2 regions of the Chryseobacterium sp. AG844 genome follow, and region 1 is predicted to be linked to the other one. Evidence: riboswitches for the same ligand, from Rfam matches in the RefSeq annotation. Region 1 holds a riboswitch; the other holds the start of a gene.
What was found. Region 1 has a riboswitch for S-adenosylmethionine ahead of DEU40_RS11080 (TonB-dependent receptor plug domain-containing protein). Riboswitches for the same ligand answer to the same signal wherever they lie in the genome.

Region 1 (7,785 bases):
TACTGGCATAATCTTCCTTCCCGTGACGGATACACCGCTGTAAGAAACAGAGCAAGTTTTGACGCCGGAATCAAGATGAGCTTTGTGGAAAAAGCACTCCAGGTTAACCTTTCGGTGAGTGATATTTTTAAACAGTCCGGATATAAGGGTGATATGTATTTTACAGATAATACACAGTCATTCCACAACTATTGGGATGCCCGAAGAATGACACTCAGCGTTACCTATAATTTGGGGAACCAGAAAATCAGATCCAATAACAGAGCGGTGAATTTCGAAGAGAAAAACCGTGCGCAATAATAATGTAACAGTAATTTTAAAAAAAATAAACTCATGAAAACCTTTTTTTATATTTTTCTTGTATGCCTTTCTACATCAGTATTCGCTCAAAAAAAGCCTTCAGATTATTTTAAAAATCCAAAGACGAAAGTTTTGGTGGTAGGCTCCTTTCATTTTGATTATCCAAATCTGGATGCCCATAAAACCAATAAAGAAGATCAGGTAGATGTACTTTCTCTCAAAACAGCAAAAGAAGTCACAGAACTGGTAGAATATATCAAAAGATTTAAGCCGACAAAGATTGCGATTGAGGCCTGGCCGGGCTGGAATGCCAATCAAAAGCTGAAGGAATACAGCGAAGGCAAACACCGTGACAAAAGAGATGAGCGTTATCAGCTTGCTATGAGAATAGCCAGTGAACTCAAAATAAACGAATTGTTCAGCATTGACGCAGAATCTATTCTGGATGACCTTGAAAAACATTTTGGGAAAACTGATTCTGCATTTTTTAAAAACCTCAGCAAGGATTATGATTTCAGAAGTGATGACCCGATCTCCCAACAGTTTACGGCCTTCTATAAGAGTGCTGAACCTAAAAATTTCAAATCTCTTCTGGACACTTTTACTTATATGAATTCCAAAGAAAGCCATCAGTACGGATACGGGGCCTATCTTAGCGGTGACTTTAAACTAAGAGAATATGACGGCGCCGATATGCTCGCACTTTACTGGTACAGCAGAAACCTGAGAATGTTCCGCAATATTCAAAACATTCCTCACAATGGAGAAGACAGAATTCTTGTGATTGCAGGAAATGGACATGCGGCGGTATTAAGACAGCTTTTTACCTCTTCCGCAGAATATGAATTCATTGAATTTTCTTCACTGAAATAAATAAAAAGACAGAGATTGAAGCTCTGTCTTTTTTTAATCAAAACTTCAGTCTTATATTAGAAGCTGAATTCAATTCTTACAAATAAGAACCTTCCGCCTATACCATACTGGGAAACCTGTCTGGAATAGACAAACTGGTTATCAGCCGTTAACGAGCTTATAGCAGGGCTTTTAGAAGGCAATATATTAAAGATATTATTACTTCCTACGGTTGCTGAAATATTTTTATTAAAATTGTAACCTACTGATAGATCTGTTATCACGCGTCGGTTAAGGATGAAATGCTCTGTACTTCCTGTTACACCATCAAAGTTAGCATCCACAACATCTGCATCGGTCACTTTACCAAAGAAAGAATTACGCAGTACGAAAGTAAAGCCGGAAACTCTTACCGTATTGCCCAATGTAGCTTTCACACGGGGTACAGCTTCTTCAAAATAGATTCTGTTCGGTTCTGAGAAATAATTATTGATCTGACTTACCAGTTTAGGAGACGCGTGGATATCCCCGATTCTTTTAGTCTGATTAAAATTGATTCCCAGATTATTCTCCAGGGAAATTCCTGATGAGATTTTTGAGTTCTGGGAAATGGTGATATCCAACCCTTTTGTCTGAGAATCTACTGCATTGGCAAAAAAGTTGGCAGCGCTGGCTCTGGCAAGATCAAAAGCATCCTGTAGAACGGCCTGATCCGAGCCAGGAGTAAAATTACCATCAGGGCGATAGAAGAGATCGGTCAGTACGACTCTGTCTTTAATCTTTATTAAATAAGCATCTGCTGTGAAAGTAAGGCTTAATGCCGGAATCTTCCAGGTAATTCCTGTGCTGTAGGATTGTGAGGTTTCCTGCTTTAATTTTGGAATACCCAATGCCTGTGCAGCCTCAGAATTATTTCTGAAAGTACCTACCTGCGTTGTCTTCCCCTGCTGAATCAGCGTAGAAGTAGAACTGTAATAGATTTGTGCTAATGAAGGTGCTCTGAACCCAGTAGAAACAGCTCCTCTCCAGTTGAGATTGGAAGCCAGTTTTACATTGGTTGCCACCTTATAATTGGATGTAGATCCGAAATCTGAATAATTCTCATACCGTACAGCTCCTTCCAATAACCATCTGTCCGTAATTTCCAGTTCTGCATCAGCATAAGCTGCAATACTGTTTCTGTTTCCGGAAACTGCATTTTCAGGACTGAAGCCGGGGAAAACCTGAGCTCCTGCGGGTCTTACATTTCCAAAAAAATCGGTTACTTTTTCATTTTCAGGGGTTTTTGCCGTTACTACCCTGCCATAGATATCGTAAGAAGCATAAGAGTTTTCCTTTCCGGCATTTACTTTATAATTTTCGTGTCGGTATTCACCACCAAACGCAATGTTCAACCCTTTCAGAACATCATATTTCTTAGAGAAATCAAGGTTGACGGTATTTTGTGAGAATTCAGATCCTCCGGCATCAAAGGTTCTTGGAGAACTATCTGTAAGTGATGCATTAAAAGTATTGACAACACCAAAACCGAAAACATTTTTCCCGAATGTATTACTGAAATCCACATTCCAGCCCTCCCATTTTCCTTTAATTCCGGCTGCAAGGGAATAATCATTTACAGTGGCTTCAATCTGAGGCAGATATCCGTTGGGAGTAACTGCATTGATATTCCTTTCATTATTTGGAAGCCTGTAAAATCCTCCTGCATTACCAAGACGGTAACTGTAGCCACCAAATGAATAAACCTTCCAATCCTCATTTACAGGAATTTCAGAATTGAAGAAGAGCTGTCCGGACTGCAGTTTAGACTGCCCTGCTCTCAAACTGAAATCTTTTCTCTCCAATCCTCTGTAATTAAGCTCCTCAGAGGTAAAATCTTTACCCAATATTTTTTGAAGCTCAGAAATGCTGTTTGCCCAGGAAATCTGAGATTGAAAATCAGGTGCGAAATATCCAACCTTAGTTGCATACTGCTTAATGGTATTGATGATTTGCTGAGTATTGGAAGTATTGGTAATGTTTTTATACAAGCCGTCAATATTCACTCCATCCTGTAATGCCCGGTAATTAATGGCATTATAGGCGTTGAAAATATCTCCTTCCCTCACTCCTGCTCTGGAATAAGGATCACGGTATTGCGCAGAACCTGTAATGTTAAAAAATCCGGATTTCCCTACTTTAGCGCCATAATTAAGGTCTACAGAAACAGTCTGTCCGTCTACCCCTCCGGAGAAATTATTGGCAACAGGTGAAGCATATCCGCCTAAAAATACCTGTCCGGAAAATCCAAGCCTTTTTTTCAGTCCCAGGTTTATCACTCCCGCAATAGCATCAGAACCATACTGGGCAGCAGCTCCATCCCTTAAAACTTCTATTTTTTCCAATGCAAAAGCAGGAATAGCATTAAGGTCGGTTCCCACAGAACCTCTTCCCGGCGTAAGGGTAACATTAATCAGTGAAGACTGATACCTTCTTTTTCCGTTGAGTAAAACCAAAACCTGATCTGGTCCTAATCCCCTCAACATTGCCGGATCCACAAAATCAGTTCCGTCATTTACAGTATTTGATGTGGATGAAAATGAAGGTACGATATAGTTTAAAGCCTGGCTGATATTATTCGTCGGGCTCTGTTTTAAAATTTTAGATATATTAATGATATCCACCGGAACAGGAGTATCCGTCAAAGATCTTCCGGAACCCCTTGATCCAAGGATGACCACATCTTCTATTTTCTTCGATTGTAAAGTGTCCGTCTGTGCGTAATAAAATGAAGAAATAAGCACGATAGAAGGAATAAAAATTTTTTTTTTGAAATTATGCATGTTTGTTGTGTACTTTTTTGTTGATGAAATTTGTTTTTTAAGCAATACAGATCCTGTAGCCCTAAATTGTAAGGTTACCATAGAATTCGAAATGTTTGTATTATTTTTTAGAAATAGAAAAGGCTAGAAACAACAACACATGCGCATGTAGAAATGGCATGAGAACATATCAGAGTAATGAAGGCTCACTTCATGATCTGAAGAATAAAAAATTACTGATGGAATGTGATTTCCCTTGTCTTTAAACATTTGATTTTAACTTTTAAAACAAAAATTCAAGATGGGAGTAATGATAGAAATGATAAACATTTTTTCCGGAAGATCCGGCTTATCGATTGCAGCACCTTGCTTGTTTTTGCAGGTTGCTATCCCATCTAGAGATTCTTGATAATTACCCGGCAAAGATATAATTATTTCCGAAATAAAAAAAATTTAGCCTAAATTTTCGATTTTCAACATTTTAGCGTAACAAATTATCTTTTTCAGCGTCTAACCGGATAACAGTAAAACATTATGAAAAAAACAATTTTCGCTTTATCCTTACTAAGCTCTGTTTTTGTTTTTTCACAAGAAAAAAATAATAAACCACAGGAAAAACAAATTGAAGGCGTAGTCATTACCAAAACTAAAAAAGCCGTTGAACAAAAAGCAGACCGTACTATTTTTGACTTTTCTGAGCAGCCTCAGCTGAATAACGGAAATGTTCTGGAAGGAATAAAAAAACTTCCGGGACTTGTATCTACCGATATTGCCGGGATGATGTATCAGGGAAAAATGCTGGAAGTATATCTTAACGGAAGACCTCTGAACATCACTTCCAATGAATTGAACTCCTTCCTTGAAGGGATGCCGGCCAATTCCGTAGAAAGAATTGAAGTGATCACGCAACCAGGTGCTGAGTTTCCGGCAACTTCCGGAGGTGCCATCATGAATATCATTACCAACAAAAATGCAAATAAATATTTAACCGCTACTTATTCAGGAAATTATTCTTTCACAAATTATGACCAATACAGAAGCAGAACTACGAATTCCGTTAATTTAAATGCAAGAAATAAATATTTCGGATGGCAGCTGAATGTGGGGCAGAATTACCGTGAAAGTATGCTGAATGGCCAGCAGGATGAGCTTCTAACAAGCCATACCGATAGATACGCACGCGGATATTTTGCAAAATCCGGATTAACTTTTGATCTGGGACAGGACAGGTTATTATTGAACTACGATATTTATCACAATAATAATGACAACTACACTTTAAGTGACGGGCATGGAGATTTACCGTTCAAGAGAAACCCGAAAGATTTAAAAGAAGCTTTTTATACTTCTTCTGACGTTGCCCATACCAATAATTTAAGACAGGAAGCAGTTGTAACCTATCAGAAGCGTTTTGCTGACAAATCTCAAAAACTGGATTTCCAGTTTGGGTATACAAGATCAGACAGCAAATTTTCTCAGGATAATTACTTTCAGGATGGGACGTTTGTAACTTTTCCCAATGAGCCTCTTGATAGCCCTACCAATGGATTAAAAGATATTCTGAATAATAAATCTGTGATGAATATTGCCAACTTCAAAGTAGATTACGCACAGCCGATCAAGCTTCTTGATGGTGGGAAAGTAAGTTTTGGAGGATTATATGAAAGGCAGGATTATGATACAGAAAGTTTTGGCCTGACCAATCTGGAATATCAGAGACAGACTGCTTCAACGTATTTAGAGTTTCAGGCTAAACTGAAAAAGTTTGATTTCACGTTGGGATCCCGTGCTGAAAATTATGATATTTCCGGGGTAACAAGATATTTTGATAAAGATGCAAAACTGGTAGAGGCTAATTTAATTCCCTTCAATAAATTTAAATTTTTCCCTAACGCAAGTGTACAGTATAACATGATGAATCAGGTTTATATTGCCGCAAATTACAACAGGAAAATCAGTCTGCCTAGTATTTCTGCCCTGAACCCGAATAACGTAACATTCTCGGGACCTAGTACAGAAGTAAATGGTAACCCGAATCTACAGCCTACTATTTTTGATAATTATGAATTGAAAATATCAGCTTTTGATTATGCGTTTATCGGGTATAGCGTAAGCTCAGCAAGCAATCAGGTAGCGCAGATCATCCGAAAAGACGGAAGAAAACTCTTCAATGAGCAGGTGAATATTTCCAATATGAAAATTCACAATTTCAATGTGGGATTACCGGTTCCTTTTATGATTTTCAGTAAGCCTTTGAGTGAAATCATGAAATTTAATTTCAATCCGGATAAAATTAACTTCATGTACTTATATGCAGGATATCAGAAGCATGAAATTGATAATCTGAACAATAAAGGGTTCTGGATCTTCAATATCATGACGCAGATTATTTTGCCTAAAGACATCAAACTGACAGCCAATTACAGCTATCTGACTCCAAAGGCAGGATATTTCTACTTTACTGCAGAGAAGCCGTTCAACAACTCGTTTGATATTACATTGACGAAGAAGTTTATGAACAACCGTCTGACACTTTCTGTTTTTGCAAACGATATTTTCAATGGACAGGTGATGCAGGTACGTTCTAATCCGCCATCAGGAAATCCGGTGATGATCTACAGCAAATACGACACAAGAAATTTCGGACTTTCCATCAACTATAAAATTCCGACGAGAAATAAATTGGCGAAAGAAGATCCGAATATTTTAAATCAGACCAAAAAAGAAGATACCGGAGGTGTAATGCAGCAGGCACAATAATCCTTCTTTGTAATAAAATAAAAATAGGCGGTAAATAATTACCTCCTATTTTTTTGAAGGTAAGTTTTAGCTAAAGCCAATGGATGGTTTTATAAAAGTAAAACGGGCTAAAGCCCGTTCCTATTGATATGTATTACTAATAAAATCGTGTTATTTTTGAAAATAGTAGTGACATTAGTGTTTACATTTACATCAGAAATCTACCGTCTGAAATCTCCAGTTCAGCGTGTCTACCAATGTCAGCTGATTTAAACTTACCGGAAGATCTGTTATGATTTTTAATACCTGAAGTGCCATCATACTGCCTATCATTCCGGGAAGAGCTCCCAAAACGCCAAGACTGTCACAATCCGGTACATCCTCATCGAAAGGCGGTTCCGGGAAAATATCTCTTAAGTTTTTACTTCCGTTATGATTAAACACAGCAACTTGGCCTGAAAATCCTAAGATACTTCCGTAAACCAGAGTTTTATTAAGTTTTATGCAGGTATCATTTACCAGGTATCTTGTTGTAAAATTGTCTGAACCATCAATAATAATATCATATTGAGCAAGGATTTCCTCAGCATTATCATTATTAATTTTTCCTTCAATTCCTATGAATGTAACCTGATGATTGATTTCTTTTACAAAGATTTCAGCACTTTTCACTTTGGATAATCCCACTCTGTTTTCGGTATGGACGATCTGCCGGTTCAGATTATGAAGTTCAACCTCATCAAAATCTGCAACACCCAAAGTTCCTACTCCTGCTGCGGCCAGATATTGAATAGCAGGACTTCCCAAACCTCCTGCCCCAATGACAAGAACTTTGGATGACCTTATTTTCTTTTGTCCTTCCAATCCAATCTCATCAATAAATATCTGCCGGCTGTACCGTGAAAAATAATCTTCTTTCATAGTTATCATTGAACCATTAAGATTCTTTAAGCTTTTAAGAATAGTTAAGTTGAACTTCGCTTGAAAAAGCTGTCTTAAAAATCTTTGATTTTTCTTAATTCAACTTCACTTCTTCAAAGTCATTAATGGTTTTAAAATTTTAAAATCCACTGTAAACAGAGTCCCAGTCTTT
Region 2 (7,785 bases), on a different contig from region 1:
CAAATAATTAATATTATTTTTGTTGAAAGCAATAAAGAAATAGAAAATATAAGTAAAATGAAAAACACTAAAATCATCCAGGATTTAGAGAAATTAGGGATTAAAGGAAACTATGAAGTAGTGTATAATCCTTCTTATGAAGAATTATATCAGGCTGAAGTTTCTCCTGAAAATCAGGGGTTTGAGAAAGCTGAGCTTACAGAATCAGGCGCAGTATCAGTAAAAACAGGAATTTTCACAGGTCGTTCACCTAAAGACAGATATATTGTTCAGGATGATGTTACAAGAGATACAATTTTCTGGGATGGTAAAGTAAACTTACCTACAACAGCAGAAATTTTCGGGTCTTGTAAAGAACTAGTGCTGAACCAGCTTGCCGGATCTAAAAAGATTTATGTAGTAGATACATTCTGCGGAACGAATGCGGATACGAGACTTAAAGTAAGATTTATCGTTGAAGTAGCATGGCAGGCACATTTTGTTACTAATATGTTCATTCGTCCTTCTCACTATGAGCTTGAAAACTTTGGCGAGCCGGATTTCACAGTTATCAACGGATCAAAGACTACCAACCCGAACTGGGAAGCTCAGGGATTAAACTCTGAAAACTTCATCATGTTCAACCTTACTGAAAAACTACAGATTATCGGAGGTACATGGTACGGAGGTGAAATGAAGAAAGGAATGTTTGCTATGATGAATTACTATCTTCCATTAAAAGGTATGGCTTCTATGCACTGTTCTGCTAACGTAGGAGAAAAAGGTGATGTAGCTTTATTCTTTGGTCTTTCAGGAACTGGTAAAACAACTTTATCGGCAGATCCTAAAAGATACCTTATCGGTGACGATGAGCACGGATGGGATAACAACGGAGTATTCAACTATGAAGGCGGATGCTACGCTAAAGTTATCGACTTATCCGCAGAAAAAGAACCGGATATCTTCGCTGCCATCAAGAGAGATGCACTTCTTGAAAACGTTGTTGTTAACAATGGAGTAGCAGATTATACAGACGGATCTATCACTGAGAACACAAGAGTTTCTTATCCAATCTATCATATCAACAAAATTGTTTTGCCGTCTAAAGCAGGTCATGCGAAAAAGATTGTTTATCTTTCAGCAGATGCATTCGGAGTACTTCCTCCGGTTTCTATCCTGAATGAAGATCAGGCGCAGTACCACTTCCTTTGCGGTTATACCTCAAAATTGGCAGGAACTGAAAGAGGAATTACAGAACCTCAACCATCTTTCTCACCTGCATTTGGTGAAGCATTCCTTACCTTACACCCGACAATGTATTCTAAAACATTAATCGGCAAAATGAAAGAGCACGGAGCTAAGGCTTATTTGGTAAACACAGGTTGGAATGGTACCGGAAAGAGAATTTCTCTTAAAGATACCAGAGCAATCATTGATGCCATCATTGACGGTTCTATTGATAATGCTCCTAAAACTCAGGTTCCGATCATGAACCTTGAAATTCCTACTGAATTACCAAATGTTTCTACAGGTATTTTAGATCCTAGAGATACCTATGAAAGTGCTTCAGAATGGGAAGAAAAAGCAAAAGATCTTGCTTCAAGATATATCAAGAATTTTGAGCAGTACTGTAATACTGAAGAAGGTAAGAAATTAGTTGCTTCAGGACCTCAATTGCAGGAACAGACTATCTAATAGTTACCAATCAACATACAAAAAGCCTCATCACTGATGAGGCTTTCTTATTAGTATTTTTTACAACTTTCAATCAATTCATTCTGTTCATCCAGTTTCAGGACTGTTGATTTGATTGATTCTTCAGTCAGATATTTTATAATCATAAAATGCTTTGAAGAAAAGTAAGACTTTCCGTCCAATATTTTATTTAAATACTTTGGGGTAGTGAAGGTCATCCAATATTTTGTTTTGTCAGAAAATTCAATGGTGACTTCTATTGCAGATTCAGTATCCTCTACTATTTCATCATCAATATGAATGGAAATAATTTCCGGTTCTTTCTCCAAGCAGAAATAAAACTTAGAATACCATCTGAGCTTTCCTTCATCATTCCAGATTCTTATATTTTCAGCATTTATTTCTTCAACGATATAAGATTTTCTTTTTGTTAATTGTCTGGAATTTACCCCAATGCTTTTACAGTAAATCTTATCCTTTATCTTCATAAATTATTTTTCATAATCATCTGTGAAAATCTGTGAAATCCGTGGTTAAATAAAAAAGTATAAGTTATTTTAAACTTAATAAGGCCAACCGATACCCATCCATTCCAAAGCCTGATAAGACTGCATCCGTATTAGCTGCTGTTACAGATTTCTGTCTGAATTCCTCTCTTTTATAGATATTGCTGATATGAACTTCTACTTTAGGTTTTCTGATATTTTTTAAACAGTCTGCAATCGCATATGAATAGTGAGTATAAGCCCCGGGATTGATCACTACTGCATCGAAGTCATCTTCCTGAAGCCTGTTGATAAGTTCTCCCTCAATATTAGACTGATAATATTTTAATTCATGAGTCTGAAACTCGGATCTTAAATTTTCCAAATAACTTTCCATAGAAACATTTCCATAGATTTCCGGTTCTCTTGTGCCCAACAGATTGAGGTTAGGGCCGTTAATGATCAAAACTTTCATACCATAAAATTAAAAACTTTTTTCAATTAAAGATCAAAAATTTCTGGACAGATTTAATTTGTTGTATTGAATTATTGATAATGATATTTGTCATGTTTAAGAAAGTAGTAAAGCTTGTAACTCTTTACTGTGATGGATTTTATTAAAAAATTAAGTTAATTTTTGAAAATTTATCATGAAAAATAAATAAGTCTACTTGTTTTGTAGACTAAAAGTTTTTAGCTTTGCAACCATATTTCGATCGGCTTATAAAGAAAGATGGAGGGAACTGACCCTATGAAGTCTTGACAACCTACCCGTGGGGCAAGGTGTTACGTTCAGCCTTTTAAGGAAAAATAAGCATTTGGTTTATCGTATTTATCGATGCCCTTTGCTGATTTTTCTGCAAAGGGCTAAATTTTAATATATGATAACTAAAATTGATTATGATTAGCAAAAATTTATTCAATTCTAAAGCCTGGATACCTCCGGTTGCTGCTTTTTTTCTTGGAGTCACCAGTGTAAGTGCACAGAATTCCAGGGCGAAAAAAGATAGTCTTCATGAAAAGGAGCTTGATGAAGTAGTTGTGGTAGCTTATGGAAAAGCAAAAAGAAACAGCTATACCGGTTCTGTAGCCACCATTTCCAGTGATAAAATCAATAACAGACCTGTAACCAATATTACCAAAGCATTGGAAGGGCAGGTTGCAGGGATTCAGACGACCAGTGCCTCAGGGCAGCCGGGTGCGGTTTCTACTATCAGAATCAGAGGAATCGGTTCTATCAGTGCTTCCAGTGATCCTTTATATGTAGTGGATGGAATTCCTTTTGACGGAAATATTAACTCTATCAGCCCAAGTGATATTGAATCCATCAGTGTTTTGAAAGACGCTACAGCAAGTGCTTTGTATGGCTCAAGAGGGGCAAACGGAATTATCATCATCACTACAAAATCAGGAAAAAAAGGAGACGCAAAAGTTAATTTTAATATCAACCAGGGATTCTCAGGAAGAGCTGTCAAAGATTATGAACAGGTAAACACAGATCAGTACTTTCAATTATATTGGGAAGCATTACGAAACGGATATCAGTCTGGTAAAGTTTCTTCTCAGCAGGCCGCTCAGATGGCAACAGATAATCTTGTTTCTACCCTTGGGATCAATCCCTATGGAACTGCTTATCCAAAACCGGTAGGAACAGATGGAAAACTATTACCGGGAGCATCACCACTCTGGAATGACGACTGGAGAGATATTTTACAGAGAGTGGCCTCAAGAAACCAGATGGATCTTGATATCAGCGGAGGAAGTGAGAAAAGTAATTACTTCTTTTCCCTTGGTTATCTGGACGACAAAGGTATGGCCATTGAATCTGGTTTTAAAAGATATAATACCAGGCTGAAAATTAATTCCGAAGTTAAAAAATGGCTGAATGTTGGAGTAAATTTAAGCTATACGAACAGTATTCAGCAGGCGCCTACTTCTTCGGATTCAAAAGCGAGTAATATCATCAATGCGGCAAGATTCATTCCTTCATTCTATCCTTATTATGAAAGAAATGCAGACGGCACTTACGTTTTGGATGCCGACGGAAATCCGATCTATGATTTTGGAAAATACAGGCCTACGAATGCACTTCAGAACCAAAATGCGGCTGCAACGTTGCCATTGGACAAAAACGAAAATAAAGAAGATAACTTTTCAGGGAAAGGATTCATGGAATTCACTTTCTTGCCGGAGTTAAAATTCAAAACAAGCTTCTCTGTTGATCTGGTGAATTATAACGGACATTATTATTCAAATCCATTACTTGGGCAAGGTGCTGAAATTGGAGGTTCGGTGACGAAGACCAATACCAGAACACTTTCCTATACAACCAGCAATATTCTGACGTATGATAAAAAGTTTGGAAAGCATCACGTTAATGCATTAGCAGGTCATGAATTCTACAAATACGATTATCAGACGATTTCAGGAACGAGAAGTCAGTTTTCACTGCCTTATTACTATGAGCCGGATGCTGCTTCTCTGCTGGGAAGTTTCAGTGGAAACAGTAATAAATTAAGCTTATTGAGTTTCCTTGGAAAAGTAGAGTATGACTACAATAATACTTACTTTTTATCTGCATCGGGAAGAGCAGACAGTTCTTCAAGATTTGCGAAAGATAACAGATGGGGCAGGTTTTGGTCAGTGGGAGGTTCGTGGAAAATTTCGAATGAGGAATTTATTAAAAGCCTGAATGTTTTCAATCAGTTGACATTGCGTGCCAGTTACGGAGGTCAGGGGAATGATAAATTACTTAGACCCAACGGACAACCGCTTTATTACGCTTATCAGGAGCTGTACAGATTTATCAGTCTTGGTGGAGAACCGGGAACAACATTGGAGAAAACATCTACCAATAATGTGAAATGGGAAACCAACCTTAACTTAAACGTAGGATTGGAATTCGCTATTTTGAATAACAGAGTTAAAGGAAATATTGAATACTTCAAAAGAAAAAGCCAGGATCTTCTGTTTAACATGCCGGTGGCACCATCATTGGGAATCAGTGATTACCCTGCTAATATCGGAACCATTCAGAATACAGGGTTTGAATTTTCATTATTTACAACACCGGTTAAGAATGTTGATTTCCAGTGGAATGTGGATGTGAACTTAAGTACTTTAAACAATAAAGTCACAAAATTACCTGGCGGTTCTCTTGTAGTAGGAACCAAGCTGTTAACGGTAGGAGGTTCTGTGTACGATTTCTTTATTCCGGAATGGGTAGGTGTAGATCCAAGCAATGGAAAGCCATTGTGGAAAACAGTTTCTACCGATGCCAGTGGAAATTCAGTGGAAGGAACGACTTCAGAATACTCAAAAGCGACAAAACTATTGCAAGGTTCTGCATTGCCTAAACTGACAGGTGGAATCAGCACAAGTATCACCTATAAGAATTTTGATTTTTCAGGATTATTGACCTTCAAAATCGGAGGGAAAATTCTGGATACCGATTATACTTCCATTATGCATAACGGAAGTGCCGGAGGACGTGCGTGGAGTTCTGAAATTCTGAACAGATGGACACCGGATAATCCATATACAGATGTTCCCGCATTGAGCACAACAACAAATAACTGGACATCAACGTCTTCAAGATTCCTGTATTCAGGTACTTATGCAAGACTTAAAAATGTAAGCTTGGGATATACACTTCCTGAAGATTATTTTGAGAAAATAGGATTGAAAAAATTCAGAATTTATATCCAGGCAGAAAACTTTCTCACATTCTATAAACATAAAGGAATGGATCCTGAGCAGGCTTTGGACGGAACCACGTATTACAGATATCCTGCCATGAGAACGATCACTTTTGGTCTTCAGGCAACTCTTTAACCTTTTAAAATTGAAACAATGAAACAATTAAAATATATATCATTTGCTCTTATCGGATTTTTGTCGTTGGCAAGCTGCGAAAGCGAGCTGGATACAGCTCCTACTGATCAGGCCAGCAGTGTAGAAGTTTTCAAAACAGCCGAAAGTGCTGAGACGGTAGTGAACGGTACCTGGGCAAAGTTTAATAATGACGGAACAACCTATGCCAATATCGGGTATTCCACTGTGTTGAGAGCCAGTGATGCTATGGGAAGTGATGTGGCAGTATTGACCAACAAGTATGGTTTCGCTTCTACCTATGCCTTTACAGAAATGGTTAACAGTACAGCAAGCCGCCCGCTGTTTATCTGGACGATGTTGTATTCCACTATCAATAATATGAATAATGTGATTACAAGAATTGATGGCACAGAAGGCAGCCAGGAGAAAAAGGATCAGGTGAAAGGCCAGGCAAAAGCCTTACGTGCTTTCTGTTACCTGAATCTGGCAAGCTTTTATCAGTTCAGCTATCTTAAAGACAAATCAGCATTGACAGCCCCGATTTATACAGAACCTTCCACAACAAGCACAGTAGGGAAGAAGAGAGCAAGCCTTGAAGAAATCTATACATTGATTAAAAGTGATCTTACCGACGCCGATAACCTATTGAAAAATTATACAAGAAATAATAAGGATAAGATCAATCGTTCTGTGGTAAACGGACTTTTAGCAAGAACTTACCTGAATACAGGAGAATGGAGCAAAGCTTCAGCATCAGCAAAAATTGCAAGGGAAGGTTTCCCGCTGATGGCTCCGGAAAAGTATAAAGAAGGTTTCAATGATATCAACAACGCAGAATGGATCTGGGGACATGCACAGACCCAGGAACAGTCTGATGAAAGTTATGCCTTCCATTATCTGGATGTATCTTCCTCAGGAAGTTATTATTACAGCTTTATGGCGGATCCTTATTTTAAAGACCTTTTTGATACTAATGATATCAGATCTCAATTGTTTTCATGGGACGGACAGAAAGGTAGAGAAGGATTGCTGAGGTATGCCAAGTTTAAATTTAAGCCAACTCTTATTGCAGACATTGTCTACATGAGAGCTGCAGAAATGTATCTGATCGAAGCGGAATCGGAAGCCAGAAACGGAAATGTTTCTCAAGCGGTAGTAGTATTGAATCAGTTGAAATCTGCCAGAAATGCTAATATTTATAATGGTTCATTAACACAGAATGCAGTAGTAGATGCCGTTCTGATTGAAAGAAGAAAAGAATTATTCGGAGAAGGATTTTCCCTTTCAGATATTATCAGAACGCAAGGGACAGTAGTGAGAAAACCGTTTGTAGATGCAGATGGAAAACCGATAAAAGTTCAGGTAACTACACCGGACGGTACCGTGAAAACTGTAGACGGTAAAGGACATTCTGTTCTTGATTTACCGGATAAATCTGCTTTTGTACCAAATAGTAATTATTATTTATTCAGTATTCCACAAAGAGAATTTGAGAATAACCCGAATTTATAAGATATAGTCCATAATTAGATTGATTTTTTAAGCCACTGCTTTTGCGGTGGTTTTTTATTTTTAAAACGTATCAAAAAAACAAAATCAGAATAGGAAAATTCCTACTCTGATTTAAGTATGTTTGAGTTATCAATAAGCTGATCACTGGGATGTAACTTATAGATTACAAATTTATAGTACATTCTATTCAACGAGTAAAAGCTTGATAAGTAAAAAAATAAACAAAGCTATAGGAAACCAGAGGATAAAACCTGTGAGCACGTAAGCTATTTTATATTCA

Region 2: another riboswitch for S-adenosylmethionine. It lies ahead of DEU40_RS03055 (SusC/RagA family TonB-linked outer membrane protein); the one in region 1 lies ahead of DEU40_RS11080 (TonB-dependent receptor plug domain-containing protein).

Annotation. Positions count from the first base shown of each region.
Region 1 is NZ_QGTV01000009.1:97,938-105,722, forward strand. Features, by position in the region: gene DEU40_RS11070 (TonB-dependent receptor domain-containing protein) at 1-300, shown strand, start outside; gene DEU40_RS11075 (DUF5694 domain-containing protein) at 334-1,173, shown strand; gene DEU40_RS11080 (TonB-dependent receptor plug domain-containing protein) at 1,230-3,974, opposite strand; SAM-I-IV-variant riboswitch at 4,273-4,370, opposite strand; gene DEU40_RS11085 (TonB-dependent receptor domain-containing protein) at 4,488-6,713, shown strand; gene DEU40_RS11090 (HesA/MoeB/ThiF family protein) at 6,906-7,613, opposite strand; gene thiH (2-iminoacetate synthase ThiH) at 7,753-7,785, opposite strand, start outside.
Region 2 is NZ_QGTV01000002.1:217,217-225,001, forward strand. Features, by position in the region: gene pckA (phosphoenolpyruvate carboxykinase (ATP)) at 58-1,674, shown strand; gene DEU40_RS03045 (hypothetical protein) at 1,725-2,162, opposite strand; gene DEU40_RS03050 (type II 3-dehydroquinate dehydratase) at 2,227-2,634, opposite strand; SAM riboswitch class I at 2,878-2,976, shown strand; gene DEU40_RS03055 (SusC/RagA family TonB-linked outer membrane protein) at 3,060-5,993, shown strand; gene DEU40_RS03060 (RagB/SusD family nutrient uptake outer membrane protein) at 6,012-7,505, shown strand.